Regions from separate parts of the Rhodoferax sp. LB1P47 genome, predicted to be linked through region 2. Evidence: riboswitches for the same ligand, from Rfam matches in the RefSeq annotation. Region 2 holds a riboswitch; the other holds the start of a gene.
What was found. A riboswitch is a leader RNA that binds a small molecule or an ion and turns the genes downstream of it on or off. The one in region 2 is predicted to bind S-adenosylhomocysteine.
Positions count from the first base shown of each region.

Region 1: it holds a riboswitch for S-adenosylhomocysteine, as region 2 does, so the genes downstream of both, ahcY (adenosylhomocysteinase) here and metH (methionine synthase) in region 2, are expected to answer to the same signal.

Region 1 covers NZ_JBWMAU010000030.1:2,331-17,821, reverse strand. Annotated here, with positions in the region: gene thiC (phosphomethylpyrimidine synthase ThiC) at 1-1,882, shown strand, start outside; gene AC0969_RS19400 (acetyl-CoA C-acyltransferase) at 2,319-3,494, shown strand; gene AC0969_RS19395 (ABC transporter substrate-binding protein) at 3,749-4,966, shown strand; gene AC0969_RS19390 (carbohydrate ABC transporter permease) at 5,122-6,021, shown strand; gene AC0969_RS19385 (carbohydrate ABC transporter permease) at 6,018-6,839, shown strand; gene AC0969_RS19380 (ABC transporter ATP-binding protein) at 6,850-7,914, shown strand; gene yicI (alpha-xylosidase) at 7,924-10,266, shown strand; gene AC0969_RS19370 (sensor histidine kinase) at 10,329-11,708, opposite strand; gene AC0969_RS19365 (response regulator) at 11,705-12,361, opposite strand; gene AC0969_RS19360 (alpha/beta hydrolase family protein) at 12,506-13,648, shown strand; S-adenosyl-L-homocysteine riboswitch at 13,833-13,915, shown strand; gene ahcY (adenosylhomocysteinase) at 13,985-15,409, shown strand.
Region 2 covers NZ_JBWMAU010000009.1:49,258-66,003, reverse strand. Annotated here, with positions in the region: gene recQ (DNA helicase RecQ) at 1-1,373, opposite strand, end outside; gene AC0969_RS11830 (hypothetical protein) at 1,710-1,874, shown strand; gene AC0969_RS11825 (hypothetical protein) at 2,067-2,915, shown strand; gene AC0969_RS11820 (helix-turn-helix transcriptional regulator) at 2,965-3,861, shown strand; gene AC0969_RS11815 (Fic family protein) at 4,114-5,508, opposite strand; gene AC0969_RS11810 (SDR family NAD(P)-dependent oxidoreductase) at 5,757-6,590, opposite strand; gene AC0969_RS11805 (AraC family transcriptional regulator) at 6,682-7,590, shown strand; gene AC0969_RS11800 (homocysteine S-methyltransferase family protein) at 7,626-8,687, shown strand; gene AC0969_RS11795 (Gfo/Idh/MocA family protein) at 8,689-9,687, shown strand; gene AC0969_RS11790 (PACE efflux transporter) at 9,752-10,180, shown strand; gene AC0969_RS11785 (cyclic nucleotide-binding domain-containing protein) at 10,191-10,799, opposite strand; S-adenosyl-L-homocysteine riboswitch at 10,962-11,026, shown strand; gene metH (methionine synthase) at 11,053-13,800, shown strand; gene AC0969_RS11775 (GGDEF/EAL domain-containing response regulator) at 13,941-16,181, shown strand; gene AC0969_RS11770 (ABC transporter substrate-binding protein) at 16,178-16,746, shown strand, end outside.

The sequences.
Region 1 (15,491 bases), on a different contig from region 2:
CAGCTACGCCTGCGACCCGCTGCCCGCCAGCACCAAGCGCTACATCCAGGGCAGCCGCCCCGACCTGCGCGTGCCGCTGCGTGAAATCATGCAGAGCAACGGCGAAGCCGTCACCGTCTACGACACCTCCGGCCCTTACACCGACCCCACCGCCACCATTGACGTGCGTGCCGGGCTGGCCGCGCTGCGGGCCGGCTGGATCGAGTCGCGCGGCGACACTGAAAGCTACGCCGCCCGCATCCTGAATGCGCTGGACGATGGCCGCAACAGCGAAGAAAACGCGTCCTTGCAGCTGCTGCGCGCCCAAGCCTCCGGCCTGCAACGCACGCCCCGCCGCGCCAAGGCCGGTGCCAACCTCTCGGGTAATGTTTCGCAGATGCACTACGCCCGCCAAGGCATCATCACCCCCGAGATGGAATTCGTCGCCCTGCGCGAAAACCAAAAGCTGGAGTGGATGGCCCAATATGCCGAGGGCGCGCTGAACACCGAGCGCGACAAACGCCTGGCCGGCAACAGCTTCGGCGCCAGCATCCCCCGCGTGATGACCCCCGAATTTGTGCGCTCCGAAGTGGCCCGTGGCCGCGCCGTGATTCCGCTCAACATCAACCACCCCGAAGTCGAGCCGATGGCCATTGGCCGCAACTTCCTGGTCAAGATCAACGCCAACATCGGCAACAGCGCCGTCACCTCCAGCATCGAAGAAGAAGTCGAAAAACTGGTCTGGGCCATCCGCTGGGGCGCCGACACGGTGATGGACCTGTCCACCGGCAAAAACATCCACACCACCCGCGACTGGATTTTGCGCAACAGCCCCGTGCCCATCGGCACCGTACCCATCTACCAGGCGCTAGAAAAAGTGGGTGGCGTGGCCGAAGACCTGACCTGGGAAATCTTCCGCGACACCCTGATCGAGCAGGCCGAGCAGGGCGTGGACTACTTCACCGTGCACGCCGGGGTGCGCCTGCCCTTCATCCACCTCACCGCCAACCGCATGACCGGCATCGTCTCGCGCGGCGGCTCCATCATGGCCAAGTGGTGCATTGCCCACCACAAAGAAAATTTCATCTACACCCACTTTGATGAGATGACCGAAATCCTGAAGGCCTACGACGTCAGCTACTCGCTGGGCGACGGCCTGCGCCCCGGCTCCAGCGCCGATGCCAACGACGAAGCCCAGTTTGCCGAACTGCGCACCTTGGGCGAGCTGACCCAAAAAGCCTGGCAGCAAGACGTGCAGGTGATGATCGAAGGCCCCGGCCACGTTCCCATGCATTTGGTGCAAGAAAACATGACCGAGCAGCTCAAGCACTGCCACGAAGCGCCGTTCTACACCCTGGGCCCGCTGACCACCGACATCGCCCCCGGCTACGACCACATCACCAGCGGCATCGGCGCCGCCATGATTGGCTGGTTTGGCACCGCCATGCTGTGCTACGTGACCCCCAAAGAGCACCTGGGCCTGCCCGACCGCGACGACGTGAAGGTCGGCATCATCACCTACAAAATCGCCGCCCACGCCGCCGACGTGGCCAAGGGCCACCCGGGTGCCCGCTACCGCGACGACGCGCTGTCCAAAGCCCGCTTCGAGTTCCGCTGGATGGACCAGTTCAACCTGTCGCTCGACCCCGAAACCGCCAAGAAATTCCACGACGCCACCCTGCCCAAAGACTCGGCCAAAGTGGCGCATTTCTGCTCCATGTGCGGGCCGAAGTTTTGCTCCATGAAGATCACCCAGGAAGTGCGCGAATACGCCAAAAACCTGGGCGTGAGCGAAGCCGCTGCAGCGGAACAAGGCATGTTGGAGAAGTCGGCAGAATTCAAGAGCGGTGGTGGAGAAATCTATGTGCCGGTGAACGGCGTGATCCCGATCGCGCAGGGCTAATCGACGCCACCGCCGGGCCCCCATCCCGACCTTCCCCCGGCGGGGGAAGGGGCAAGCCAGCCCCACTCCGTGCGGCACGTCAGGGGCCACGCATTTCTCCCTCCCGGGGCAGTGGAAAATCAGCCCCCTGCATTCCTCCCTCCCCCTCCGGGGGAGGGCCGGGGTGGGGGCTTGACTTGCTCCCTGGCCCCTCCGGGGAGAGGGTGGGGGTGAGGGTCAGGCAGCCACCAACCATGCCCTGCAATGCAACCCCCCCAACCCCCACCCCGTAGGGTTTTTACAAAGCGCTGGTTCTACCCGCACCTGCGAGACAAGTGTTTATAAAAATCACCAAATCAGCCTCCAGCGCATATTCTTCCTGTGCAAAGTGCTATTGATTAAATAGCAATTCGCCACAGCCCCCGCAGGCGTACAGTGACCCCAAAGGACCGCCACCATGCCCACCACCGACCCCATCGTCATCCTCGCCGCCTCCCGCACCCCCATGGGTGCGTTCCAGGGGGCGTTCGCATCCCTGGCGGCGCACGACTTGGGCGGGGCGGCCATCCGGGCGGCGGTGGCGCGCGCGGGGGTGGACCCGGCGCGCATCGACCAGCTGGTGTTGGGCTGCTGCCTGATGGCCGGGCAGGGGCAGGCGCCGGCGCGGCAGGCGGGGTTCAAGGGCGGGTTGGGGCAGGGCACGGGGGCGGTCACGCTGTCCAAGATGTGCGGTTCGGGCATGTTCGCCACCATGTTGGCGCACGACATGCTGGTGGCGGGCAGCCATGACCTGGTGGTGGCGGGGGGGATGGAGAGCATGACCAACGCGCCGCACCTGCTGCCCCGGGGGCGCAGCGGCATCCGCATCGGCCACGGGCAGGTGCTGGACCACATGCTGCTCGACGGGTTGGAAGATGCCTACGAGGCGGGCCGCTCCATGGGCAGCTTTGGCGAAGACTGCGCGGCCCAATACGGCTTTACCCGGGCGGTGCAGGACGCGTTTGCCACCGCCAGCGTGCAGCGGGCGCAGGCGGCGGTGGCCTCGGGCGCGTTTGCGGCGGAGACCACGCCGGTGCTAGTGAAAGGGGTTGCGGTGGCCACCGACGAAGCCCCCGGCAAGATCCGGCCGGACAAAATCCCCACACTCAAACCTGCGTTCAAGGCGGACGGCACCATCACCGCCGCCAGCAGCGCGTCCATCAGCGACGGGGCCGCCGCGCTGGTGCTGGCCCGCGCTTCCACCGCCGTGCAGATGGGCGTGCAACCCTTGGCCCGCATCGCCGGCCACGCCACGTTTGCCCAGGCACCCGGCTGGTTTGCCACCGCGCCGCTGGGGGCCGTGCAAAAGCTGCTGGCCAAGGTCGGCTGGGGTGTGGCCGAGGTGGACCTGTGGGAAATCAACGAGGCCTTTGCTGTGGTGCCGATGGTGCTGATGGCCGAGTTGGGCCTGCCGCACAGCCGCGTCAATGTGCACGGCGGGGCCTGCGCGCTGGGCCACCCGATTGGGGCCAGCGGGGCGCGGATTCTGGTGACCTTGCTGTACGCGCTGCAGGCCCAGGGCCTGCGCCGGGGCGTGGCCACGCTGTGCATTGGCGGCGGCGAGGCGACGGTTATGGCGCTTGAGTTGCTATAAATAATATAGCATTATGCGCAGATGGAACGTGCGCCAGAGCCTTGTTTTGTATAAATTTTTGTAGAGGTTCTTTGGCGGGGTGTGGGTAAGGGTTTCCTCGGGCGTTTTGTGTATTGACTTAGTTAGTTTGACTGACAAACAATGACGCACTTTGGTGTGCTACCTCCGCGAGCCACCAACTTTCGCCCCTTGTCACGGGCCTGGACCTGGGTGCCAGGCGCGTGAGGGCACGCTTACCAACAAGGAGACACAACATGGATCGACGGACACACCTTCACTGGCTGGGCACGGTGGCTGCCGCTGCGGCACTGGCATCGGCCCCGGCATTTGCGGCCGAGACGCTCAAGGTATGGAGTTTTGGCGAGCAGGATAACTACACCGAAATCATGGTGAAGGAGTTCGAGGCCAAGAACCCGGATGTGCGGGTGGAGGTGCGCCGGGTGGCGTTCTCCGATGTGAACGACGAGGCTTTGCGCGCCATCCGCTCCGGCACCGGCCCGGACATCATGCCCATCGATAACCCCAACGTGGCCTTCTTTGCCGCCAAGAAGGCGCTGTACGAGCTGGACGCGCTGGTGGCCCAGTCCAAGGTCATCAAAAAGGACAACATCCTGCCCGGCCCGCTGCACAACTCCAGCTGGGGCGGCAAGCTGGTGGGCATGCCACGCGGTGCCAACACAATTGCGCTGTACATCAACGACGACATGTTCCGTGCCGCCGGGATCGACAAAGACCCGCAAAGCTGGGAGCAGCTCTACCAGGCGGCCAAGAAGCTGAACAACCCGGATAAAAACATCTACGGCCTGGCGTTTTCGGCCAAGGGCAACGAGGAGGGCACCTTCCAGTTTCTGCCCTACATCCAGGCAACGGGGGCGGATTGGACCACCCTGGGTTCGCCCGGTGCAGTGCGCGCTGTCACCTTCTGGCAAAAGTTGTTGGACGAAAAGCTGGCCTCGCGCGACACGCTGAACCGGGGACAGTCGGATTCCACCGCCACCTTTGTCAACGGCAACGCGGCGATGGTGATCTCGGGCCCGTGGGAGATTCCGGGCATCGACAAGAGCGCCAAGTTCAAATGGCACGTGGCCCTGCTGCCGTCTGAAAAAGAGGGCGGCAGCCGCGCCTCGGCTCTGGGCGAGCAAAGCTATGTGATCCCCAAAACCGCCGCCAATCCCAAGCTGGCCTTCCGCTTTTTAGAGTATGTCTATTCCCAGCAAGGCCGCAACTGGAACGACTTCGGCATCCTGCCCGCCACCAAGGACGCGGTGTCGCCCGACCCGAAATGGCCGGCCGCTTACGCCGCCTTTGTGGAGCAGATGAAGTTCGCCCGCGCCCGGGGCCCCAACCCCGAATGGCCACAAATCTCCAAAGCCATTTCAGGCGCCATGCAGCAGGTGCTGACCCACCAGGCCGAGCCGCAAGCGGCCATGACCGCAGCGGCGGCCACGGTCGCCAAGGTCAACAAACCTTAAGGGCATTGGTCCACAAAACCGCCCAACCGTCACTCCCGCGCAGGCGGGAATCCAGTAGCGGCCGTACTGGATACCCGCCTGCGCGGGTATGACGGCGCGGTGGGTATTTCGTCCCCCGGAGCGCCTAGGGCTGCCTGTTTGAATCTCTTTTCTTTATGACTTCCCGTTCCCTTATTGATGGCGGCTACTTTGAGCGCGTGCTCTTGTGGCTGGGCCTGGGCTACCTGCTGGTGTTTGCCGGGGTGCCGCTGGTCTACAACCTGCTGCTGTCGTTCCAGCAGGTGGATGCGCTGAGTGACCTGTCCTGGTGGCAGCGGCCCTGGGTGGGTTTTGCCAATTACGTGGATGTGTTCCAGCGGCCCGAGGCCTGGGGCGTGCTGGTGCATACGCTGGTGTTCATCGCCGCGTCGCTGCTGTTCCAGATCACGCTGGGCTTTGGCTTGGCGCTGCTGTTTCAGCAAGAATTCTTCGGGGCCACGGTAATGCGTGGCCTGTTTTTGGCGGGCTGGATCATGCCGGGGCTGGTGGCCGGTGTGATTTGGAAGCTGCTGTATGCGGGCGACTTCGGCGTGCTCAACCATGTGCTGCGCAGCTTGGGCCTGGTGCACGAGGCGATCTACTGGTTGTCGGACGCGCACTACGCGCTGGCCGCCATTGTCATCACCAATGTCTGGCTGGGCGTGCCGTTCAATATGCTGCTGCTGTCCGCCGGGCTGGCGCAGATTCCGCGCGATGTGTTTGAGGCCGCCGAGCTGGACGGCGCTGGGGCCTGGCAGCGCTTCACTGGTATGACCCTGCCGATGATGCAGCCCACGCTGGGGGCGGTGCTGGCGCTGGGCGTGATCATGACCCTGCAACAGTTTGACCTGGTGGCCGCGCTCACCCAGGGCGGCCCGGCCAATGCCTCGCAGGTGGCGCAGCACTGGTCGTGGCAGATGTCGTTCCAGACCTTTGAGGTGGGGCCGGGCAGTGCCGTGGCCTCGTTGATGCTGCTGCTGGTGGTGGCCACCGCCGTGGTCTATGTGCGGGCCACCCGGCAGGAGCGCGTGCTGTGAAAAACCTGCGGCCCAAAATTCTGTGCGGGGTGGCGTTGACGCTGACCTTGCTTTATCTGTTTCCGCTGTACTGGATGTTCATCACCGCATTCAAGAGCAACCCCGAGCTGTTTCGCCTGCCGCCCACGTTCTGGCCGGAGCACCCGGTGTCCAATATCGGCCGAGTGTTCCATGACTACGCAATGGGCCGCAACCTGTGGAATTCGCTGGTGATTGCCAGCGGCGTCACGCTGGTCACGGTGCTGGTCGGCACCGGAGCCGCCTACGCGCTGGCCCAGGCCCGCAGCCGGTTCATCGAGGCGGCGCTGTTCGCAGTGCTGCTATTGCAAGCGCTGCCGCCCGCGCTGATGGTGACGCCTTTGTTCACCGTGTTCCAGGAGATCGGTTTGCTGGGCTATCCGCGCACGGCGGTGGTGCTGGCGCAGATCAGCAAGACCCTGCCGTTCTACATGGTGCTGATGCGCTCGGCCTTTGTGCAGATACCGCGTGAATTGCGCGAGGCCGCCCTGGTGGATGGGGCTACGCCGCGCCAGGCTTTTGTGCAGGTAGTGCTGCCGCTGGCGCGCAATAACGTGCTGGTGACCGGCATTTTGGTGTTCTTGCAGACGCTGGGCGAGTATGTGTTCTCGCGCTCGCTGATTTTGGACGACCAATACCAAACCACCACCGTGGCCTTGGCCGCTTTTGTGGGCGACACCAAGACCGACTGGGTCGGCATCATGACCTATGCCGCCATCTACACCACGCCCATCCTCATCGTCTTCATGCTGTTGCAGCGGCGCATCGTCAGCGGCATGACGGCGGGCGCACTCAAATAAGAACACCGTTATGAACGCCATCGACATCCAGCATCTGGGCAAAACCTTTGGCAGCACACCGGTGCTGCAAGACATCAGCCTGGCCATCGCCCCGGGCCGTTTCGTGGCCCTGGTGGGGCCGTCCGGCTGCGGCAAATCCACCCTGCTGCGGACCATCGCCGGGCTGGAATCCATCACCACCGGCAGCCTGTGCATCGACGGCGTGGTGGTCAACGACAAACCGCCGCGCGAGCGCGATGTGGCGATGGTGTTCCAGTCGTATGCGCTGTACCCGCACATGGACGTGGCCCGCAACATGGGCTATTCGCTGCGCCTGAAAAAGGCCGCGCAAGAGGTGGTTCAGCAGGCGATTGACGGCGTGGCCAAGACCCTGGGCTTGCAGCCGCTGCTGGCGCGCTTTCCGCGTGAACTGTCGGGCGGTCAGCGCCAGCGCGTGGCGATGGGCCGGGCCATCGTGCGGCGGCCCAAGGTGTTTTTGTTTGACGAACCCTTGTCCAATCTGGATGCCGCCCTGCGGGTCCATATGCGCGGCGAAATCCGCAAGCTGCACCGCCGCCTGGGTGCCACCTCGGTCTACGTGACGCACGACCAGATCGAGGCCATGACGATGGCTGACGAGGTGGTGGTGATGCGCGCCGGGCGGATCGAGCAGGTGGGCGCACCGCTGGCGCTGTACGACACACCGGCGAACAAGTTTGTGGCCGGTTTCATAGGCTCGCCTGCTATGAATTTTATAGAAGCTACCGTAGGCTCAGACGGCGCGCATGCCGTATTGGCCGCAGATAAAAACCTGCATATCGCCCTGGGCCGACCGCGTGAGGCGGGCTTGCGGGTGTGGCTGGGTTGGCGGCCCGAGCATCTGCGGCTGAACGCTGGTGTGCAGCCGCTACCTGCCGTGGTGACCGCCGTGGAAACCACCGGCAGCCAAAGCTTTGTAGGGCTGGAGCTGTGCGGTAGCCCGCTGACCCTGGCGCAGGCCGGTACGGTGGGCCTTCGCGAAGGCGATGCCGTCACTTTGGGCATTGCGCCCGAACATGTTCACGTTTTTAACTTTGGCTCCGAGGTCGCTCTTTAAGTTCTGCCCATGAAAATAAATGATGGAAATTGGCTGATCCGCAAGGGTCTGCAAGTGATGTACCCGGTGTATGTGCATGCCGTGCAGCAGGTGGGCCACACGCTGCTTATCCACGCTGCGCCCAAGGATGTGGGCGGGCGGGCCGCGCAGCTGGACGTGGCCTTGTTCACCATCCGCATCTTCTCGCCGCGCGAAGGGGTGGTGGGTGTGCGCATGGCGCACTTTGAGGGCCAGGCAGAGGCCCGCCCGGCGTTCGAGCTGTTTGCGCAGGCAGACTTTGCCCCGCTGATTGACCTGGGGGGCGAGGCGGTCACGCTCACCAGCGGCAGCCTGCAACTGCGCATACCGCGCAGGGGCGACTGGCAGCTGGACTTTATGCACTGCGACAAGCGCCTCACCGGCAGCGGCCTGCGGGCCGGCGGCCATGTGCTGGAGGAGGCCAGTGGCCAGACCCATATGTTTGAACGGTTGGACCTGGGTGTGGGCGAAAACATCTACGGTCTGGGCGAGCGCTTCACCCCGTTTGTGCGCAACGGCCAGGTGGTGGACATCTGGAACCAGGACGGCGGCACCAGCTCCGAGCAAGCCTACAAAAACGTGCCGTTCTACCTCAGCTCGCGCGGCTACGGGGTGTTTGTGAATACGCCCAAGAAGGTGTCGTTCGAGGTTGGCTCCGAGAAGGTCGCCAAGGTGCAGTTCAGCGTGGGCGGCGAGGCACTGGAGTACTTTGTGATCGACGGCCCCAGTCCGAAGCAGGTGTTGGACCGCTACACCCAGCTCACCGGCCGCCCGGCGCTGCCGCCCGCCTGGTCGTTTGGCCTGTGGCTCACCACCTCTTTCACCACCGACTACGACGAGGCCACCGTCAACCACTTTGTGGCGGGCATGCGCGAGCGGCAGATTCCGCTGCACGTGTTCCATTTCGACTGCTTCTGGATGAAGGCTTTCCACTGGTGCGACTTTGCCTGGAACCCGGAAACCTTTCCCGACCCGGTGGGTATGCTGGCGCGGCTCAAAGCCCAGGGGCTGAAGATTTGCCTCTGGATCAACCCCTACATCGCCCAGCCCTCGCCGCTGTTTGCCGAGGGCATGGCGCGGGGCTTTTTGCTGCAACGCGCCAATGGCAGCGTGTGGCAGTGGGACCGCTGGCAACCCGGCCAGGGTCTGGTGGATTTCACCAACCCCGAGGCCTGCGCCTGGTACGCCGGTCACCTGCGCGGCCTGTTGCGCATGGGGGTGGATTGCTTCAAAACCGATTTCGGCGAGCGCATCCCCACCGATGTGGTCTACCACGACGGAGCCGACCCCGAGGGCATGCACAACTACTACACCCAGCTGTACAACCAGGTGGTCTACCAGGTGCTGCAAGAAGAGCGCGGCGCAGAGGATGCAGTGCTGTTTGCCCGCTCGGCCACGGCGGGCGGCCAGCAGTTTCCGGTGCACTGGGGGGGCGATTGCAGCGCCAGCTACGAATCGATGGCCGAGAGCCTGCGCGGTGGCCTGTCGCTGGGGCTGTCCGGCTTTGGCTTCTGGAGCCACGACATCGGCGGCTTTGAGAACACCGGCCCGGCGGATGTCTACAAGCGCTGGTGTGCGTTCGGCCTGTTGTCCAGCCACAGCCGCCTGCACGGCAGCAAGTCGTACCGCGTGCCGTGGGCCTATGACGACGAGGCGGTAGACGTACTGCGCTTTTTTACCCAATGGAAGTGCCGCCTGATGCCCACCCTGTGGCTGGCTGCGGTGCAGGCCCGCGACCAGGGCACGCCGGTGATGCGCGCCATGCTGCTGGAGTTTGCCGACGACCTGGGCACCCACGGTCTGGACCGCCAGTACATGCTGGGCGAGCACCTGCTGGTGGCCCCGGTGCTGGATGCCTCGGGCGCGGTAGATTTTTACCTGCCCGCCGGGCGCTGGACGCACCTGTTCACCGGCGAAGAAATACAGGGCGGCGGCTGGCGGCGCGAGCAGCACGGCTTCATGGGCCTGCCGGTGTACGTGCGGCCCAACACCTTGCTGGCACTGGGCGCAAACGACCAGCGGCCCGACTACGACTTTGCCGACGGCGTGCACCTGCACCTGTACGCACTGGACGCGGGCCACACCGCCACCGCCCGCATTCCCGATGCCAGTGGGGCCACCGCTCTCAGCGTGGCAGTCACCGCATCGGCCAGTGGCTGGCGGGTGCAAATTGACGGCCGGGGCGTGGTGGCGCAATTGCGGCTGCACGGCGTGCCTGCCGTGGCCGGGTTGCCTGCGGGCATCCGTGCCGAGCCGATGGAGGGCGGCGTGCTGCTGCACTTCACGCCGCAGGCGGGGCAGGGCGGGCAACAGCACGTGGTGGCCAAGGGGTGATGGAGGTAGCGGGGCGGCCTGGTGCGATGCACTCTTGGCATCGACCTACCCGCATTACGGTTTTAACCTGCCGGGGCGGCTAACGGTAGGGTCGCCACAAACACGCAGCCGCCGCCGCTGCGGTTGTGCAGTGCGATGTCGCCGCCCATGCGCCGGCACGCCTGGCGGACGATGGCTAGGCCCAAGCCTGTGCCGGATGCCGACACCGCCGCGCCCGTACCTCGGTAGAAGCGCTCGAACACGCGCGCATGCTCGTGTGCCGGAATGCCGGGGCCGTTGTCGGCCACGCCCAGGTGCAGCGCGCCGTTGCGCCAAGCCAGGGTGAGGGTGATCTCGCCCGCGCTGCCCGCGTACTTCACCGCGTTGTCCAGCAGATTGCGCAGCACGGATTCGTACAGGGCGACGGGGAGGGGCAGCGTCAGGCTGTCAGGCGCGTCCAGGACGAGCTCCACGCCCGGGTCTGCCGTAGGGCGCAGGGCTTGTGCCAGGTGTTGGCGGGTCAGGTCGGCCACATCGACAGACTGCGTCGGCGCGTTCGTCGCTGCGTCCAGCGTTGCCAGTTCCAGTAGTTGCTGCACCAGGTGCGAGCCGCGCGCCACGGCCTGTTGCAAATGCAGGGCGGCCTCTTCGCGCTCCCGCAGATCGGTGGTCCGAGACATCACATGGGCCTGGGTGCTGATCACGGCCAGCGGCGTTCGCAGCTCATGCGCCGCGTCGTGCACAAATGCGCGTTCGCGGGCCACTGTGCCCCGCAGTTGCCCAAGCATGGCTTCCAACGCCGTTACCAAAGGTTTTAGTTCGGCGTACTGCGGTGTGACACCCAGCGGGGACAGATCCCCGGCTACGCGCTGCTCTATCGACTGGCCCAGCATGCGCAAGGGCCGCAGGCCCCGTGTGGCCGCGATCCACACGGGGACCAGCACAAAGGGAAAAGCCACCAGAAACGGCAGTGCCAGTGCGTCGAATATCCACCGCAGCACCCACGGCGTGCCGACCTGCGGTTCGGCCATCCACACCTGCCAGCGGCCGGATTGACCGGCAAACAGGCCGTACGCCTGGCCGTTCAAGGTGGTGTCCACCACCTGGTCGGGCATGCCGTGCAAGGTCTTGCCCGCGATGCCCGGCGATGCGAAAAGCTCTTGCCCCTGCGCTGAGCGCAATTGAAACAACAAGTCTCCTGGCAGCGTGCTGCCTTGTCTTCGCGCCAGGTTGAACTGTTGGGCCGTGACCTGCACCGCGTTGGCTGCGAGGTCGTCGCGTTGGATGTTGGCCAGTGCATGCAGCAGGCTGCGGCCCGCCTGTAGCAAACCCGGGTTGGTCCGCAAGTTGTTGCGAAAATCCAGGTAGACGTAGCTGGCCACTGCGCACCACGCTAGCGCGAACGCGAGCAACAGCGCCACCACAATGCGGCGGACCAGCGTGGGTTTCAACAGTGCTTTCACGGCACCAGCATGTAGCCGATGCCGCGCACAGTCTTGATGCGCTCGGCACCGACTTTGCGCCGCAGGTTGGAGACGTGCACCTCGATCAGGCTGAAGTCCAGCGGCTCCCCCAGGGGCTCCAGGCGGCGGGCCAGCGTGCCCTTTACCACCACCGCGTGGGGCTCGCGCGCCAGCTCCAGCAGCAACTGAAATTCGCGTGGCGACAATGCCAGGGCTTCGCCGCGCAGCCGCGCACAGTGGCTGCGGGGCTCTATCTCCAGATCGCCCACCACCCAGATATCGCTGGCTTGCTTGGCACAGCGCCGCAGGACGGCGCGGATGCGAGACGCCAATTCTTCCGGGGCAAAGGGTTTCACGACGAAGTCGTCCGCCCCACTGTCGAGCCCGGCCAGGCGGTCTGGCAGGGCATCGCGGGCGGTGATGATGATGACGGGCACTTGTACCGATTGGCGGCGCCACCGGGTCAGGATGTCCAGGCCGGACCCGTCGGGCAGGCACAGGTCCAGCAAGACGCAGTCGAACCCCTCATCCTCCAGCGTGCGGGGTGCGTCATCGGCGCGCCTGCGCCATTCGCTGCTGATGCCTTCCAGCTTCAGCGATTTCTGTAAGGCGGGGCCCAAGTCCAGGTCGTCTTCGATCAGCAATACGTGCATGCGGTGGATTGTCGGCGACCCAGCTAAAGGCCAGCCAAAGATGGGCCGATGCGGCTTTGGCTAAGCCAAAGGTGGGCGGTTCAAGAATGCGTTGGTTCCGCTGGAACTGTCTTCACAACCCCACTTTGCTGAATCCACACCGCTATGCCATATTTTCCCATCAACCTGCCCACCTTGGTCGCCTGCTGCGCCGCTTTGCTCAGCCTGGGAGGATGCGGCGGCGGCTCCGCAGACACCGCCAGCACGGTGGAGCCACACAGCTATGCCCAGCGATGCCAGCTGCCCCCCGGTGCGTCCCATGCCCTGGTGTTACCCGCACCCACCGGCGGCCAATGCGTGGGCAAGATCGGGTTCCGGTTGCTGGATGCAGCCCGTGCGGAAACACACACGCCCGATGCCAACGACCGGCGTGAACTGGGCATCAAGGTGTGGTACCCCACAGCCGCCGCTGGTGGCGTGCGCGCCGACTATTGGGAGCCCGCCATCGCCCCATTGGTAAGAGCGCAACTGGGCATCGCCTCCACCGCGCCCGACGTGCTGACCAACGCCACATCGGGGTCTCCACTGCCACCGGGCAGCGTCTACCCGGTGGTCATTTTTTCGCCCGGATATGGCATGGTCGTTGAAGGCTATTCAACCCTTCTGGAAGACCTGGCCAGCCGTGGCATGGTGGTGGTGGCCATAGACCACCCCTACGTCTCGGGGGCTACATCTATGGCCAACGGGCAGTCGGTGCTGGCCCTGGCTGGACCTGCCGCCGGACAGCAAATGCAGGAATTTCTGGATGACACGGTGGCCACGCTGGTCGCGGACCAGCGCTATGTGCTCGACTGGTTGCAGGGGCGCAACACCGGCGTGCTGGGGGGCCACCTGGATCTTGCACGTATCGGGCTGGTGGGGCATTCCATCGGCGGCGCGGCGGCGGTCCAGACGGCACGGTTGGATGCCCGCGCAAAGGCAGGCTTGGATATCGACGGCACTGTCTACGGTGGCACTGCGGGCCTGTGGCCAAAACCATTGGGGTTCTTGCTGGCCTCCAACCACACAGGGGACTCGACCATTGCCACCGTGCTGCGGCTTGCTACGGGGCCCAGCCGCAGCGTCACGCTGCAAGATGCCGGGCATCTGGACTTCAGCGATCTGAAATGGCTGCTCAACTTTTATGCCCCCGGCCTGTCGCCAGACGCTTTGGCGGCGCAGGGTTTGGGCAGCATCGCGGCCCCCAAAGCATTGCAAGCCACGCGGCAGGAAATCGGGGCTTTTCTTCAGCAGTTTGTCCTGCCGTGAGAAGACGCTCCACAGGTGTTCGATGTGGCTTAATTGCTATATTTTTTGTAGCTTATATCGCTTATTCCATATGCGCTAGAGGCTTAAAAGACTAAAAAATTAAAATACACAGTGCACCGATCCTTGGTGTTGTGGGCATTCAGTGGGGGAGTGGGCAGGATGGCCAGCATCCGTATAATCGGCAACTTCCGAGGAGCGCTGCAACCTTTGGCTACCCAAAGTGTGAGGCTCGGAACCCGTATCCTTTGATAACGGCGCTCACCCACTGCCAGCAGGGTGAGTTCGAGTTTTCCATCTTGCTGCGCAGTGGCTGTACAACCTCTATTGGAGCCACCCATGACCCAACCCATCCGTACCGCCGACCAAGCCATTGCCGACCTGACATTGGCCGCCTGGGGCCAGCGCGAAATCCGCATTGCCGAAACCGAAATGCCCGGCCTGATGGCCATCCGCGAAGAATTCGCTGCCGCTCAACCCCTGAAGGGTGCGCGCATCACCGGTTCCCTGCACATGACGATCCAGACCGCCGTGCTGATCGAAACCCTGCAAGCCCTGGGCGCCACCGTGCGCTGGGCTTCGTGCAACATTTTCTCCACCCAAGACCACGCCGCCGCCGCCATCGCTGCTGCCGGAACCCCCGTGTTCGCCGTCAAGGGCGAGTCGCTGAAAGACTACTGGGACTACACCCACGCCATCTTTGACTTCGGCGCCAAGGGCACGCCCGGCGAAGGCCCGAACATGATTCTGGACGACGGCGGCGATGCCACGCTGCTGATGCACCTGGGCCAGCGTGCCGCACAAGACGCTTCGCTGATCGCCAACCCCACCAGCGAAGAAGAAACCCTGCTGTACGCGGCGATTAAAGCCAAGCTGGCCGTGGACCCCACCTGGTACGCCCGCAAGGCCGCTGAAATCATCGGCGTGACCGAAGAAACCACTACCGGCGTGCACCGCCTGAACGAAATGTCGGCCAAGGGCACGCTGCTGTTCCGCGCCATCAACGTCAACGATTCGGTCACCAAGAGCAAGTTCGACAACCTGTACGGCTGCCGTGAATCCCTGGTGGACGGCATCAAGCGCGCCACCGACGTGATGATTGCGGGCAAAGTGGCTTGCGTGGCCGGTTACGGCGACGTGGGCAAGGGCTCGGCCCAGGCGCTGCGTGCCCTGTCGGCCCAAGTCTGGGTGACCGAGATCGACCCGATCAACGCCCTGCAAGCCGCCATGGAAGGCTACCGCGTGGTCACGATGGACTACGCCTGCGAACACGCCGACATCTTCGTCACCACTACCGGTAACAAGAGCGTCATCACCCACGACCACATGCTGCGCATGAAGGACCAGGCCATCGTCTGCAACATCGGCCATTTCGACAACGAAATCGAAGTCGCGGCGATCGAGCAGTACGAGTGGGAAGAGATCAAGCCCCAGGTGGACCACATCACCTTCCCCAGCGGTAAAAAGATCATCCTGCTGGCCAAGGGCCGTTTGGTGAACCTGGGTTGCGGCACCGGCCACCCTAGCTTCGTGATGTCGGCCAGCTTCGCCAACCAGACCATCGCCCAGATCGAGCTGTTCACCCGCACCGACGCGTACGAAAACGGCAAGGTCTATGTGCTGCCCAAGCACCTGGACGAAAAAGTCGCCCGCCTGCACCTGAAGAAGGTCGGCGCGATGCTGACCGAACTGACCGACGAGCAAGCGGCGTACATCGGCGTGAGCAAAGCCGGTCCGTACAAAGCCGACGCTTACCGTTACTAATAGCAATAACTACTGAAAGAAAGCAGCGCTCTCCATTCCAGGAACCCATGGGACTGGCTTTGCCAGACCATAGGGTTCGCCC
Region 2 (16,746 bases):
TGGTTCACCTTGTCGGTGGTTTTACCGCGCAGGATGTCCATGATGTGGCCCGCGCCAAAGCCGATGCCGCTCATCTGCCCGATGCGGTACACGGTGGACAGCAGCTTGCGCGCCGCCTCGGTGCCATCCCACACCTGCGGCGGCTCTAAACAGTTGTCGCAGTTACCGCAGGGGGCGGACTTTTCACCGAAGTACGCCAGCAGCCGCACCCGGCGGCAATCGGTCGCCTCGGCCAGGCCCAGCAGCGCATCCAGCTTGCCGCGCATCACCTGCTTGAATTCTTCGCTGGCCGGGCTCTCGTCGATCATGCGGCGCTGGTTGACCACGTCTTGCAGGCCGTAGACCATCCACGCGGCAGCGGGCAGGCCGTCGCGCCCGCCACGGCCGGTTTCCTGGTAGTAGCCCTCGATGTTTTTAGGCATGTCCAGGTGCGCCACAAAGCGCACGTCGGGTTTGTCGATGCCCATGCCAAAGGCGATGGTGGCCACCATCACGATGCCCTCTTCGCGCAGAAAGCGGTCCTGGTGGGTTTGGCGCAGTTTGGTGTCCAGCCCGGCGTGGTACGGCAGGGCGTTGATGCCGTTTTCGCACAGCGTCTGGGCCACTTCTTCCACCCGCTTGCGCGACTGGCAGTACACCACCCCGGCGTCTTGGAAGTCGGCCCCGGCGTGCTCGCGCTGGATGAAGCGCAGCAGCTGCTGGGTGGCCTCTTTCTTCTCGACGATGGTGTAGCGGATGTTGGGCCGGTCAAAGCTGCTGACGAAGTGCTGGGCCTCTTCCAGTTGCAGCCGCTCCACGATGTCGGCCCGGGTCAGCGCGTCGGCCGTGGCGGTGAGCGCAATGCGCGGCACGCTGGCATAGCGCTGGTGCAGCACCGTCAGCGCCCGGTATTCGGGCCGGAAGTCGTGGCCCCACTGGCTCACGCAATGCACCTCGTCAATCGCAAACAGGCTCAGCTGGCCGCGCGCCAGCAGCTCGTCCAGCTGGTCCAGAAAGCGCGGCGTATTGATGCGCTCGGGCGCGGCGTAGAGCATGGTGATCTCGCCCCGCATCAGGCGGCGCTCCACGTCCAGCGCCTCGGCAAAACTCAGCGTGGAATTGAGGAACGCGGCCTTCACCCCCGCCTCATGCAGCGCCCCCACCTGGTCGTGCATCAGCGCAATCAGCGGCGAGATCACGATGGTGATGCCCTGCCCGTTCATCTGCCGCGCAATCGCCGGAATCTGGTAACACAGCGACTTGCCGCCGCCGGTCGGCATCAGCACCAGCGCATCGCCCCCGGCCACCACATGCTCGACGATGGCCTGTTGCGGACCACGAAACTGCTCGTAGCCAAAGGTTTTACGCAGGATTTCGAGGGGGGACGAGGACAATTGGGTGCTCTGTAATTTGTAGCTGCTTGCGCAGGTGCTATATGCGCTAGAGGCCTATTTGACGTGTAAACCAACGCAGGGCTGGTGGTAGGGGGCTATTGTGCCCGGGCTGGTGGGCGTTGCAGCCGGGCTATAGGGGCCCGTTGTTTTGGACTGCTGCTTTGCACATGAGGTCAACGCGCGACCTCAAGCTGCGGCGCAAGGGCGGTCTCAAAAAAGGCAATTCAATCGCTGCCGCGAGTTAATAAATACTGCGTTAAGAAAAAAACGACACACCCTGTCGTTGTCGCCCTCAATACTCCGCTTCGTCATTAACTTATGAAACAGGAACGGACTATGTTTTGGATCGCACTCACGGTATTTGGTCTAGCCTCGGCCTTGGTGAAATTTGGCGCGTATTCGGCTTCGCTCAGCATTCTGGTCGCAGCTTTCAAGCTTGCAATTTTCGTCGTGGCCGTGTTGCTCATCGTTCTCATCTGGAAAAAATGTGTGAAAAATTGAATTCGACGGCAATACAGAAGGCACCTGCAATATTGAAAGGGATGCCGGTCTTTCTGCAATTTGCACCTACCGGCAGATGGGGTGGATGGTTTACAGTGATCCGTTTCAAAAGCACGTCCTTTGGCGGATTCGCGGTATCCGTATGTGGCCAATCAATGGTCGAAGATTCAAAAATTTAGAAATTGGAGAAATATGCTGCTTGGACTTGCAACAGGGATGGCTGGTAGTGCCGCACTCAAGGGTATGACGAAGGTCATCTACGGTATCTATGGGGCAACCGGCCCCATCAATGCATTCTTTGATGGGCATATCGGGACATTGAAGGCCTCCGACAACGAGATGATCTCGCAGACGGGAAAAGTCATGGACGGTGCCAAGATGGGCTTCGGTATCGGGTACATGAGCTCCGTTATCGTCATCGCGCTGGGTCAACATTTGCTGGGAAATACCCTTTCCGCCGTTGTGACGCTCGGTACGGCGGCCACTTTCACGAATCCAGTTGCGATGACCTGCGCGGCAGTCGGCGCCATCTATTACGGATGGAATGCGTTAGGAGCAGCCCAGAAAGACGCGATTCTTGACAGCATCACGCGCGGCCTGGAGATCGGCGTCGAGCTCATCAAATCGGTCGTCCAGTTTTTGATTTCTAAAACCAAGGAGCTCATGAGTTCGCAGAGCTTGGCGGAATTCAAGGCACTCGTCCGCGAATATGCGGGCCGATTTGGAAAAACGCTGTATGACGTGACCGGAAAAATGTCGGACTACGTCACTGTCGCCGCCGAAAAGGCGGGCGAGCTCACCAAAATCGCGGGGGACACTGCGGCGACAGTCATTGGCAATACTTCCTCTGCGGTGAAGGTGGCCATGGACAAGACCAGTGCGGCTGCGGAAGCAGTGGCGGATACGACTTCGTTGGCGTTGAGAGGCGCGTACCGGACAACCGGTGATGCGGCATCGAACCTGGCCGACTCAGCAAAGCAGGCATTGGGTTGGAAGAAGACCCCGGACGCGGCCCCAGACAATATGACGTCACTGAAATAAGCCTTTTCCTAAAGTAGGCCCACTTCAGACCCGCGAACCAACGTTTTCTATGCCTGCTGCCAAACATGACACGCTGGGACGTCGCTTGGCGATGATGCTTACGAAGCTGAACCAGGGTGAATCCTTGGAACCCAAGGCGCTTGCGCAAGAGTTCAACGTCAATGTTCGGACCATTCAGCGCGACCTCCACGAGCGTTTTAGTTACCTGCCGATAGAACAATTACATGGCACATATCGGCTCAAACCGGCCTATTTAGGTAGGCTGAATCTGAAGGATGTGGAGCATTTTGCTGGCTTGGTCGGCGTCAAGGGACTGTTTCCCGTGCTGTCCGAGGACTTCTTGCGTGAACGGCTTGGCACTCGCGTGCAATCTGGGTTTTTGGTGAAGGGGCATCACTACGAAGACTTGCGGGGGAAAGAGCATGGCTTCAAGCTGTTGGAACAGGCCATCGTGGCACATCGGACGGTGGAGTTTGAATACCAAGTCGCAGAGGGCTTGAAATGCTATGCGGTTGAGCCGTACAAGCTCATCAACAATAAAGGGGTTTGGTATCTCGCAGCCAAGCACCGCGATAAATTGAAGACGTTTTCATTCTCGAAAATGGAACGGCTGGCGCTCAACGCTTCTGTATTCGTCCATAACCCAGCGGTGGACGCCCAATTAATGGCGGAAGACGGAGTCTGGGTCAGCGACACTTCTATAGAAATTGTGTTGCGGGTCAACAAAGCAGCAGCAGGCTATTTCAAACGTCGAAAGCTGGTGGCTAATCAAAAAATTGAACGAGAACTGGCCGATGGCAGTCTCATTTTGTCAGCCAAGGTGGGTCATGTGAACCAGGTTTTTCCGATAGTCCGTTATTGGATTCCAAACGTTCAGATTGTCTCCCCTGAAGGGTTGCAAGATGATCTGGAGAGCACTCTTCGCTCCTATCTGAATCTGACTTAATAGTCTGCGCGGCAGAAGTATTTCAAAATCCATCAAAATTTTTTGATCTCTCCGAATTGCCTACAAGCCGTGTTTGCACTCGGGGATGGTGCAGGCACCCGCTGGTTGACGCAATGCACCTCGTCAATCGCAAACAAGCATAGCGATGCTCTGCTATTCATAGCCACTGGCGCAGGTAGAACATGCGCTAGAGGCTATTTTTATATATAACCCAGTGCGGGGCTTGTGGCTGGGCTATGGTGACCGCGTCGGCTAGCCGCCCAGCGCATGCAGATCTCTCCAGGCGGCGAATTCCAATGGCCCGATGCCGAACCGCACCGCATTCCCCGGGTGCAGGGCTTTGAATTCGTCCAGAACCAAGGTGGTGAAATGCGCCGTGTCGCTGTCTGCCACGGTTGTGGGTGTTCTGGCGTGGACGGTGGCGGCCGTGGCGGCTTCACCACTGCGCACTATGGCCGCGACCACCGCGCCCAAAGTCTGCCGATGGCGCAGACGAAATATGTCCGGTGGCACCAGGTTTTGCTGCACGGCAACGTATTGCTGGCATGAGCGCTCGTAGGCCCAGATAAAAACGTCGCGCAGCAAGTCGATGCGGTTCAGTTCGTACACGCCCAGCATGGCATCCACATACGCGGATTGCGGTACGTCGATGAAGGACAAAGGGCACAGGTTGTGGCGGATGAACGGGATATTCGCCGCGAGCCGTGAAACGCGTTTGTTGACATCTTCAAACGGCTGCAGGTAGGGCAAATGCACCATCAAAAAGAAGGCTTGCTCGAAAGGGTCGCGTATCTCCGCTGCCGTGCTGATGACGATGCCGAACAGTTCTTCCAGGCGCTGCGGCAAGGCTACGGGCAAGTACACGCTGCCACCGATTTCCACCGCCCTGGTGCGGATGCGGCCACAGGCGCTAGGGTCGGCCATCAAACCGTCGGACAACAGGGCGTGCAAGGCGATGATGGTGCTGGGTGTTAGGCGGGCGTGGTCGGGGTCGCGCACCAGGTATTCAATAGCCTGCTTGTGGTTCAGGATCATCTGGGTTTCCAGTGCCCCCTTGCCCTCGGCAGCTTGGCCAAACTCGATCAGGCGCTCGGTATCCAGACGGCTGTAGGTATTGCCCTCCAGCTGCGACGATGCCCAAGACAGGTCGATCAACAAGCGGTTGAGGATGTCGCGTGCAAACGTGCCCGCCGGTGTCTGGTCTGCCGGCGAACGGCCCAATGCGTGCAGCTGGTCCCGCAAGCCTTGCGGCAGATACGCCGTGTGGTTAGGGTGGTACTGCTCCAGAAACGCCTGCTGGTAGCCAATAGGCTGGCGCAGTAGGCGGGGTTGGCGCACATGGGCCTTGATTTCCTGCCCGGCGAATGAGGTCGGCACGTAGACCTCGGGGGCGGTTTGGTCCTTGGCCGCAACGTCTTTGGACATGCCGCTGCTGCGCGGGGCGCAGATGTAGCGCACGGCACGCGCCTCGCCCAGCTTCTGCAGTCGCTCTTGCGCAACCAATAGGGCCAATCGGCGCTGCAGGCTACGGCGCAGCCAACGGTGGCCCAAGGCCTGCCCAAGGGCATCAATCCCGATGCCGCGAGGGTGCTCGGCGATCAGCGCGACCAGTTGGTCCAACTCGGCGGGAGGGGTGACGCGGGGCATAGGCCTGGCTTTGTGGCATGAAAACCCTAGTATCGCGACATTTAAAGTGTCTCGATAAATTTATTGCGACAAGTAATGTGGCGCGATAGTGGAATTGGGTAGCACCGTGACTTGCCGTCGCCCGTCGCCTGTAGGCATCGGCACCAGCGCACCGCCCTGGCGGCGTGCGCGATGGCCATTCTTTGCTCTGCTATAAATAGCTGCTTGCGCTGGTGGAATATGCGCTAGAGGCTTATTAGACGTGCAACTCAAAACCCCCCATCCGTCGTCACCGACACCCCCTGCCAAGCCGCCAACTCCGCCCGCAGCGCCTCAATCTTCGCCCCAATCACTGCCACCGCATCGCTCCCCGCCGCAAAGCGCAGCGGCGGCGCGGGGTGGGCGGCCAGTTGCAGCAGCACGGCGGCCAGCCGCGCCGGGTCGCCGGCCTGCTGGTGGTTGCGGGCCGCGTAGGCGGCGGCAATCTGGGCCGATGTGGCGGCGTAGTCGGCGATGGGTTGGCCGCCGTAGCGCACCGACTGGTTGTCCAGGAAATCGGTGCGGAAATAGCCCGGCTCGACGATCGTCAAGTGGATGCCAAACGGTGCAATCTCTTCGGCCAGCGACTCCGAAAAGCCTTCCACCGCGAACTTGGTAGCGCAGTACAGCGATGCACCCTGGGCCCCCCGCATCCCGCCGATGGACGACAGGTTGAACACCCGGCCCGCCCGCTGCTGGCGCATCACCGGCAGCACCGCCCGCGTCACGTGGAACAGGCCAAACACATTGGTGGCGAACTGCGTTTGCGCGTCCGCTGCCGTGTTTTCTTCAAACAGGCCCAACTGGCCGTAGCCCGCGTTGTTGACCAGCACGTCGATGCGGCCAAAGCGGGCCACGGCGCCCTGCACGGCGGCTTGGGCCTGGGCTGCGTTGGCCACGTCCAGGTCTAGCGCCAGCAGGCGGTCGTGGGCGGTGGGGATGCTGCGGTGGTTGCGCGCCGTGGCGACCACGTGGTGGCCTGCGGCCAAGGCGGCTTGCACGGTGTGCGCGCCGATGCCGCGTGCTGCGCCGGTGATAAACCAGGTTTGGGGGTGGAAAGTCATGGAAAGCTCCGGGTAGTAAAGGCTTTGACTATCCCCGCGCGGGCCTCTGCACCGGTAGCCTGATGCTGGGTTGCTCTTGCATAATCCTCGCATGCTGTCCGCCACGCCCACCAACTCCCTGCAATACCTGTGCGCCTTGATTGCACAACACTGCGTGCAAACCCGCACCACCACCGCGATTCCGCGCGTCTCGCTGGTGCGTGCCGACAGCCCCACCCTGCCCGTGGGCGTGGTCTACCAGCCCATGCTGTGCATCGTGGCGCAAGGTGCCAAGCGCACGCTGCTGGGCGACACCGTGGTGGACTACTACGCCGGGCAGTACCTGGTGGTGTCGGTGGACTTGCCCGTGACTGGCGCGGTGGTGCAGGCCCACCCGGATGCGCCGTATCTGGCCCTGTCGCTGGCGCTGGACCCGGCCGTGCTGGCCGAGATGCTGCTGGCTTTGCCGAGCCAGCCCACCGGAGCCCCATCGCCCGGCCTGGCCGTCAGCCCGGTCACGCCCGACCTGCTGGATGCCGCCCTGCGCTTGCTGCGGCTGCTGGACACCCCGGCCCACATCCCCATGCTGGCCCCGCTGATTGAGCGCGAAATTTTGTACCGCCTGCTGACCGGCGCGCAGGCGCCCATGCTGCGCCAGATCGCCTTGGCCCACAGCCACCTGGCGCATATCAGCCGCGCCATTGGCTGGATCCGCAGCCATTTCGCCGAGCCGCTGCGGATTGAGGCGGTGGCGCAGCAGGTGCACATGACGGCCTCTACCTTTTACCGCCATTTCAAGGCGGTGACCGCCATGAGCCCGCTGCAATACCAAAAGCAGATCCGCCTGCAAGAAGCCCGCCGCCTGCTGCTGGCGGGCCAAGCCGACGCGGCCAGTATTGGCTTTGCCGTGGGTTACGAGAGCCCGTCCCAGTTCAGCCGCGAATACGCCCGCATGTTCGGCCAGCCGCCGCTGCGCGATGCGGTGCGGCTGCGGACTTTGGGGCCGTTGCTGGAGGTGTGAATCCCGCACGGTCAGGTTTCCTACAATCGACTCTCATGAAAACGCCTACCTACACCCGCGCCCAGCAACTCCCCGCCATCCTGGCGCAACGCATCGCCATCCTCGACGGCGCGATGGGCACCATGATCCAGCGCTTCAAGCTCAGCGAGGCGCAGTACCGGGGCGAGCGCTTTAAAGACTTCCACAAGGACGTGAAGGGCAACAACGAGCTGCTCAGCCTGACGCGCCCGGACGTGATCCGCGATATCCACGAGGGCTACCTGGCCGCCGGGGCCGACCTGATCGAGACCAACACCTTCGGCGCGACCACCGTGGCCCAGGAGGACTACGACATGGCCGACCTGGCCATCGAGATGAATTTGCAGTCCGCCCGCATCGCCCGCGCCGCCTGCGACAAATACAGTACGCCCGACAAACCCCGCTTCGTCTGCGGTGCACTCGGCCCCACGCCCAAAACCGCCAGCATCAGCCCCGATGTGAACGACCCTGGCGCACGCAACGTCACGTTTGAGCAGCTGCGCAAAGCCTATTACGAGCAGACCCAGGCGCTGGTCGAAGGCGGTAGCGACGTGATTTTGGTGGAAACGATTTTTGACACCCTGAACGCTAAGGCTGCGCTGTTTGCGGTGGAGGAATACTTTGCCGACTCAGGGCAGCGCCTGCCGCTGATCATCAGCGGCACGGTGACCGATGCCTCGGGCCGCATCCTCAGCGGCCAGACCGTCACCGCCTTCTGGCACAGCGTGCGCCACGCCCAGCCGCTGGCCATCGGCCTGAACTGCGCCCTGGGTGCGGCGCTGATGCGCCCCTACATCCAGGAGCTGCACCGCGTGGCCCCGGACACCTTCATCAGCTGCTACCCCAACGCGGGCCTGCCCAACCCGATGAGCGACACCGGTTTTGACGAAACCCCGGACGTCACCTCGGCCCTGGTGCGCGAGTTTGCCGCCGAGGGGCTGGTCAACATCGTCGGCGGCTGCTGCGGCACCACACCGGAGCACATTGCGGCCATCCACGACGCGGTGAAGCCGCTGCCGGGGCGGGTGCGGCGGGCGTACTTCTACCAAGATGAAACCAACGAACAAGAGGCAGCCTGATATGCAAAAAGTACGCTGGGGCGTGTTGAGCACCGCCAAGATCGGTATGGAAAAGGTCACCCCGGCGCTGATGCGCAGCCAGTGGTGCGAGGTGCAGGCGATTGCCTCGCGTTCGCTGCCTTCGGCGCGTGCTGCGGCTGACACGCTGGGCATCCCCACCGCCTACGGCTCCTACGCAGAGCTGCTGGCCGACCCGAATATCGAGGCCATTTACAACCCCCTGCCCAACGACTTGCATGTGCCCATGACCCTGGCGGCCGCCCGCGCGGGCAAGCATGTGCTGTGCGAAAAGCCGATGGCTTTGAACGCCGATGAGGCGGCGCAGCTGCGCGAAGTGGCCGGCCAGGTCCACATCATGGAAGCCTTCATGGTGCGCTTTCACCCGCAGTGGCTGCGCACCCGGGAGCTGGTGCAGAGCGGCGCTTTGGGCGAGCGCTGCTCGGTGCAGGCCTGGTTCTCGTACTTCAACCGCAACCCGGACAACATCCGCAACGATGCGGCCAAGGGCGGCGGCGCGCTGTTCGACATTGGCTGCTACCCCATCGTGGCCGGGCGCTTTTTGTTTGGTGCCGAGCCGCTGCGCGTGATGGCGCTGGCCGACATCGACCCCACGTTCAACGTAGACCGCACGTTCAGCGCGCTGCTGGACTTTGGCGGCGGGCGCCAGCTGAACTTCACCGTGTCCACCCAGTCCACGCCCTACCAGCGCGTGCAGGTGGTAGGTACACAGCAGCGGGTGGAGATCGAGATTCCGTTCAACGCGCCGCAGGGTGAGGCCACCCGTATCTTTATCGACAGCGGCAAGCAGCTGGGCGGTGCCAGCGCCACGGTGGAGACCTTTGCGCCTTGCGACCAGTACAGCCTGGAAGGTGATGCGTTCTCACTGGCGATCCGGGGCGAGGCCACGTTGCAGTACGGCGTGGAAGACGCGATCCAGAACATGCGGATCATCGACGCGCTGTTTGCCTCGCAACGCAGTGGCCGCTGGGAAGTCTTGTAAATCATCAAAATGAATAGCTGTTTGCGCAGGTGCTACCTACGCTAGAGGCTGTTTTCTTATAAAAATGCAAGGCATCCGAAGAAGAGTCGTCTACGTCGCCCTGTACGAAGCGTTCGCCATCGTGGCGGCCACGCTGGGGCTGGCGGGCATGTCGGGCAACGGCATGCAGGATGCGGGCATCGTGGCGGTGGCCACGTCGGCGATTGCCATCGTCTGGAACCTGGTGTTCAACACCCTGTTCGAGCGCTGGGAAGCCCGCCAAACCGTACGTGGCCGCAGCGTGGCGCGCCGGGTGGCCCATGCCATTGGGTTTGAGGGCGGCCTGACGGTATTTTTTGTGCCGCTGATGGCCTGGTGGTTTGGCACCACCTGGCTGCATGCCCTGTGGATGGACCTGGGGCTGCTGCTGTTCTTTTTGGTCTACACCTTTGTGTTCAGCTGGGTGTTCGACCGGGTGTTTGGGTTGCCCATTTCCGCGACGCAGGCGGCCTGAAGCAGGCCGCTCAAGTGGGCATCAGGTGGTCGATTTCCTGCTGCATGGCTTGCACCAGCTGGCTATAGCGCTTGACCTTTTCTGTGGTGTCGCGCAGGCGCTCGGCGATGCGCATCGACACGGCCAGCAGTAGCTTGGCGGCGGTTTGGGGGTCGTCCTGGCTGAGCTTTTCCAGCGCGGCGCGGGACAGGATGGCGCAGGTCACGTCGGTGCTGGCGGTGCACGATGCCAGCCGGGCCTGGCCGTCGATCAGGCCCATTTCGCCAATCAGGCTGCCGGGGCCGAGCACGCTGACCGTCACCGGCTGGTGGCGGCTGACGACGAGGTTTTCCACCGTCACCTCGCCCTCCAACAGCAGCAGCATGTAGCCGGTTTCGGTTTTGTCGCCCTCGTGGATGAAGGTGGTGTCCATGGGAATGCGGCGCGGGGTCATGTAGCTGACGATGGCCAGCGCCTCGGCGGGACTGAGCTGCATCAGCGCGGTGGGCGCAATCAGCAGCTCGGCCGCCCGGCTGGCCGAACCCGAATGCTGCACGCTGCGCATGCGCTCTTGGGGTTCCAGCGATTCGGGGGCCCGGGCAAGCTGGGTTTTGATACCGTCAAACAGGCTTTTGAACATGGTCGGGTTTCAGGTGAGGTGTAACAGGCTTGTAGCACAGCGCGGCAATGTGGAGCGCTTGGGTATGTTTGTTGCTATTAAATGTATAGCTGCATGCGCATGATTTATATGCGCTAGCGGCCTATTTCTTATAAATTTTCCCCGGCCCTTAAAATGGCGGCCTCCCAAGGAGCGTTGCAGCGGGCTGGTCCCCGTCAGGCTTGGGTTGTTAACGACGCTCACCTGAACCCCCGCACATCCACAGGTGAGTCGCATGCTTGATGCCGTCGTAAATTCCGTTCCCCCCATGCTGTTGTCTGGCCTGGAGCCCGTCTCCATCGGCCAGGGCACCCTCTTCGTCAACATCGGCGAGCGCACCAACGTCACCGGCTCCAAAGCCTTCGCCCGCATGATCTTGAACGGCGAGTTCGACCAGGCCCTGTCGGTCGCCCGCCAGCAGGTGGAAAACGGCGCCCAGGTGATCGACATCAACATGGACGAAGCCATGCTGGACAGCAAGGCGGCGATGGTGCGGTTTTTGAACCTGATTGCCAGCGAGCCCGACATCGCCCGTGTGCCGATCATGGTGGACTCGTCGAAGTGGGAGGTGATCGAGGCCGGGCTGCGCTGCATCCAGGGCAAGGGCATCGTCAACTCCATCAGCATGAAAGAAGGCGTGGACGCTTTCAAGCACCAGGCCACGCTGGTCCGCCGCTACGGCGCAGCCGCCGTGGTGATGGCGTTTGATGAAAAAGGCCAGGCCGACACCTACCAGCGCAAGATCGAAATTTGCGAACGCGCCTACCGCATCCTGGTAGACGAGGTGGGCTTTCCGCCCGAGGACATCATCTTCGACCCGAACATCTTCGCCATCGCCACCGGCATCGAAGAGCACAACAACTACGCGGTCGATTTCATCGAGGCGGTGCGCTGGATCAAGGCGAACTTGCCGGGCGCCAAAATTTCTGGCGGCGTCTCCAACGTGAGCTTTTCGTTCCGGGGCAACGACCCGGTGCGTGAGGCCATCCACACCGTGTTCCTGTACCACGCTATTTCCGCCGGCATGGACATGGGCATCGTCAACGCGGGCATGGTGGGCGTGTACGACGACCTGGAGCCGGTGCTGCGCGAGCGCGTGGAAGACGTAGTGCTGAACCGCCGCCCCGATGCCGGTGAGCGCCTGGTCGAGATCGCCGAAACCGCCAAGAGCGGTGCCAAAGACGAAAGCAAACGCCTGGACTGGCGCGGCACGCCGGGTCACTTTGTGACGGTAGAGCAGCGCCTGAGCCACGCGATGGTGCACGGCATCACCGACTTCATCGTGCCGGATACCGAAGAGGCCTACCAGGCCATTTTGGCCAAGGGCGGCCGGCCGCTGCACGTGATCGAAGGCCCGCTGATGGCAGGCATGAACATCGTGGGCGACCTGTTTGGCCAGGGCAAGATGTTCCTGCCGCAGGTGGTCAAGTCCGCGCGGGTGATGAAGTCTGCCGTGGCGCATTTGATTCCGTACATCGAAGAAGAAAAGCGCCTGGACGAAGCCGCCGGGCGCGACGTAAAGACCAAGGGCAAGATCATCATCGCCACGGTGAAGGGCGACGTGCACGACATCGGCAAGAACATCGTCACCGTGGTTTTGCAGTGCAACAACTTCGAGGTCATCAACATGGGCGTGATGGTGCCCTGCCACGAGATTCTGGCCCGCGCCAAGCTGGAAAAAGCCGACATCGTGGGCCTGAGTGGCCTGATCACCCCCAGCCTGGAAGAAATGCAGTACGTGGCCGCCGAGATGCAAAAGGACGACCACTTCCGCATCCAAAAGATCCCGCTGATGATCGGCGGTGCCACCACCAGCCGCGTGCATACCGCCGTGAAGATTGCGCACCACTACGACGGCCCGGTGGTCTACGTGCCCGATGCATCACGCAGTGTGGGTGTTGCGCAGAGCCTGCTTGGGGATGGTGCTGCAAACTTCATAGCGGAGTTGAACGCCGACTACGACAAGGTGCGCCACCAGCACGCCAACAAAAAGCAAACCCCGCTGTGGCCGCTGGCCAAATGCCGGGCCAATAAAACCGTGATCGACTGGACTGGCTACACCCCCAAAGTGCCCAAGTTCATAGGACGGCGCGTGTTCAAGAACTTCGACCTGACCGAGCTGGCCCGCTACATCGACTGGGGCCCGTTCTTCCAGACCTGGGACCTGGCCGGGCCGTACCCCGCCATCCTGACCGACGAAGTGGTGGGCGTGGAAGCCAGCCGCGTGTTCAAGGACGCGCAGGCCATGCTCAAGCGCGCCATCGAAGGCCGCTGGCTCACCGCCAACGGCGTGATCGCCCTGTACCCGGCCAATAGCGTGAATGACGACGACATCGCCTTCTACACCGACGAATCCCGCACCGAGGTGGCCCTGACCTGGCACGGCCTGCGCCAGCAGGCCGAGAAGCAGGCAATTGACGGTGTCATGCGCCCCAGCCGCTGCCTGGCCGACTTTGTGGCTCCCAAATCCAGCGGCATTGCCGACTACGCGGGCCTGTTTGCCGTCACCGCCGGGCTGGGTGCAGAGAAGAAAGAGGCGCAGTTCCAGGCCGAGCTGGACGACTACTCCAGCATCATGCTCAAGGCCATTGCCGACCGACTGGCCGAGGCCTTTGCCGAGTGCCTGCACCACCGCGTGCGCACCGACCTGTGGGGCTACGCGCCGCAAGAGGCGCTGAGCATTGAGGACATGATTGCCGAAAAGTACACCGGCATCCGCCCCGCACCCGGCTACCCGGCCTGCCCGGACCACAGCGTCAAGCAAGACATGTTCAAGCTGCTGCAATGCCATGACATCGGCATGGAGCTCACCGAGAGCCTGGCCATGATGCCGGCGGCTAGCGTCAGCGGCTTCCAGCTGGGCCACCCAGACAGCGTGTACTTCAACGTCGGCAAGATTGGCGAAGACCAGCTCAAAGACCTGGCCCAGCGCCGGGGCGTGCCGGAGGCAGATTTGCGGCGCTTCCTGGCCCCCAACCTGTAAGCGCTGCTTCCTCAAACCTGGCGGACGGTGTGCCCGTGGCGCAGGGCGTAGGTCTGCGGGGTAATAGGCTTGTCCTTAGCTACATTTTGTAAGAGACTGTGTCTTTAGTTTGTACATGGCGCCTAGCCGCCACCTAGCCCATGAATGACGAAGATCTGCTTGAGTTCATAGACGGCGCTTCGGCGCCACCACTGGTGGTGGCTGTGCGAGAGCCGTGGCGGATTCTGGTGGTGGACGACGATCCCGGTGTGCATGAAAGCACCACCTATGGCTTGCGCGGGCTGGAGATTGACGGCCGTGGTTTGCAGCTGCTCCACGCCCATTCGGCCGCCGAGGCACTGGCCTTGTTGCGCCACGAACGTGACATCGCCGTGATCCTGCTCGACGTGGTGATGGAAACCGACAATGCCGGGCTGGTCACCGTGGGGGCCATCCGGGGTGAACTGGGCTTGGCCAATGTGCGCATCATTTTGCGCACCGGCCAGCCGGGCCAGGCACCCGAGATCGACACCATCCGCCGCTTTGATATCAACGACTACAAAACCAAAAGCGAGCTGACCCGCACCAAGCTGTACACCACGCTGACCACGGCCATCCGCTCGTATGACCAGTTGCGTCGCCTGGATGCCAGCCGCCGGGGGTTGGAGCAAATTGTGGCCGCCAGCAACCAGTTCATTGCCGAACCGGGCTTGCAGAACTTTGCCGAAGGCGTTATTACGCAAATTGCGAGTCTGGTGGGCATTGAGCCGGAAGGTCTGGTGTGCGCTTACAGCAGTTTCCCTGGCATGGGGGCGCAGAGTGCCGCCGAATGTGTGGTGATCGCGGCCGCTGGGCGCTTGGCCTATCTGATGCAGCGACGTGTCACCGAGATTGAAGACCCGCATATCGCCGCCAGCCTGACCCAGTGCCTGGCGGAGCGCCGCAACCTGCTGGCAACGCACAGCGTGACCTTGTTTTTTCCGGGCCGCGAGGGCGGGGACTTTGCCGCTTTTGTGTACGCAGCCGCCCCGCTGCGCGATGTAGACATGCATTTGCTGGAGGTTTTTTGCACCAATATTGCCCTGTGCGCTGCCAATGTCGAGCTGGTAGCCCGGTTGCGCAACTATGCTTTTGTCGACCGTATGCTGGGTCTGCCCAACCGCACCGCCTTCATCCAGCACCTGGACGATGCGGTGGCCGGTGGCAGCATGGCCGGGCACGCTATTGGCCTGATGGATGTAGACCAGTTTGCCGAAACCAACGACATGTTTGGCCACGGCTATGGAGACAAATTGTTGGCGGCCATTGCCCAGCGGTTGGGTGCGGGGTACACCGGCGGCGGTTATCTGGCCCGGGTGGCGGGGGATATCTTCGGCCTGTTTGGCCTGGAGTCCAGCGTCAACCCCGAGGTGCTGCACCACGTGTTTGAGCAGCCGTTTGAGATCGAGAACGTGCAGCGCCCGGTGTCGGTGTGCATGGGTTTTGTACGCTGCGACGAAACCTCTGGCAGCGGGCTGGAGCTGCTGAAAGACGCATCCATTGCCCTCAAGCGCGCCAAAGAATTGGGCCAGGGGCGCAGCGCCTACTATTCGGCCGAGATCGGCACTATCACCCGCGAGCGCACCCGCATGCTGCATGGCTTACAGCGCGCGTTTGACTGCGAACACATGTTTGTGGTGTACCAGCCCCAGGTGGATTTGCGCGATGGACGGCCGATTGGGGTCGAGGCGCTGCTACGCTGGCGCACCGATGACGGCAAGTTCGTACCACCCGACCGCTTTATCCCGGTGGCCGAGCAGTCAGGTTTGATTGTCACCATGGGGGCCTGGGTGCTGCGCTCGGCTCTGCACGCCATGGCCACCCTGCGCCACCAGGGCAAGGCGCTGGACATCCGGGTGGCGGTCAACGTCTCATCGGTGCAGTTTTCCCAGCCGCAGTTTTTGGACATGGTGGACGAGGCCCTGCGCGACAGTGGTATGCCACCCGAGAGCCTGGAGCTGGAGATCACCGAGTCGGTGGCCGTGATGGGCATGGAGCGGGTGGCGGCCCTGCTGCGGCAGATCAAAGCGCGCGGCATTGCGGTGGCGATTGACGACTTCGGCACCGGGTTTTCATCGCTGTCGTACCTGGACCGCCTGCCCGCCGACCGGCTCAAGATCGACCGCGCCTTTGTGATGTCGCTCGACTCCGGCCGCCTGGGCGCACGCATCGCCGAAATGATCGTGCCGCTGGGCCACCAGCTGGGCATGCAGGTGCTGGCCGAAGGGGTAGAAACCGAGGCCCAGGCCGATATCTTGCGCAAATTAGGCTGCGATGAAGCGCAGGGCTACCTGTACGCCAAGCCCATGCTGATCGAAGACCTGGGGCCGTGGCTGGCGCAACGCTGTGGAACCTCTGCGTGAACCGATGGCCCTGGCGGACCGCCCTGGTGCTGGTCTGTGTGTTGGCGGGCTGTGGTCCGGCAAAACCGATCCAGCTGGGCTTTATCGGCAGCCTGTCGGACCGGACTTCCGACACCGGCGAGGATGGTCGCAACGGCATGATGCTGGCGGTGGAGCAGCGCAACCAGGCCGGTGGCATCCGTGGCCGCATGGTCGAAATTCTGGTGAAGGACGACGGCATGGACCCGGTCAAATCGCAAGTGGCCGTCCAGGCGCTGGTGGCGGCGCATGTCGATGCGGTGGTGGGGCCCTTTAGCAGTGCGGTTGCGACGGTGGTGCTGCCGGTGATCAACCAGGCGGGTATCGTGATGGTCAGCCCCACCGTGACATCGCTGGATTTTGCGGGTAAGGATGATTTCTTGATCCGCATCAACCGCACCACGCAGGACAACGCCAGCGAGTACGCGCACTTGCTGTACCAGCGCGGCCAGCACCGCCTGGCCCTGGCCTATGACACCCGCAACGCCAGTTACTCTCTATCTTGGCTGAACGCTTTCAAGGCCGCCTATGCCGCGTTGGGGGGGGA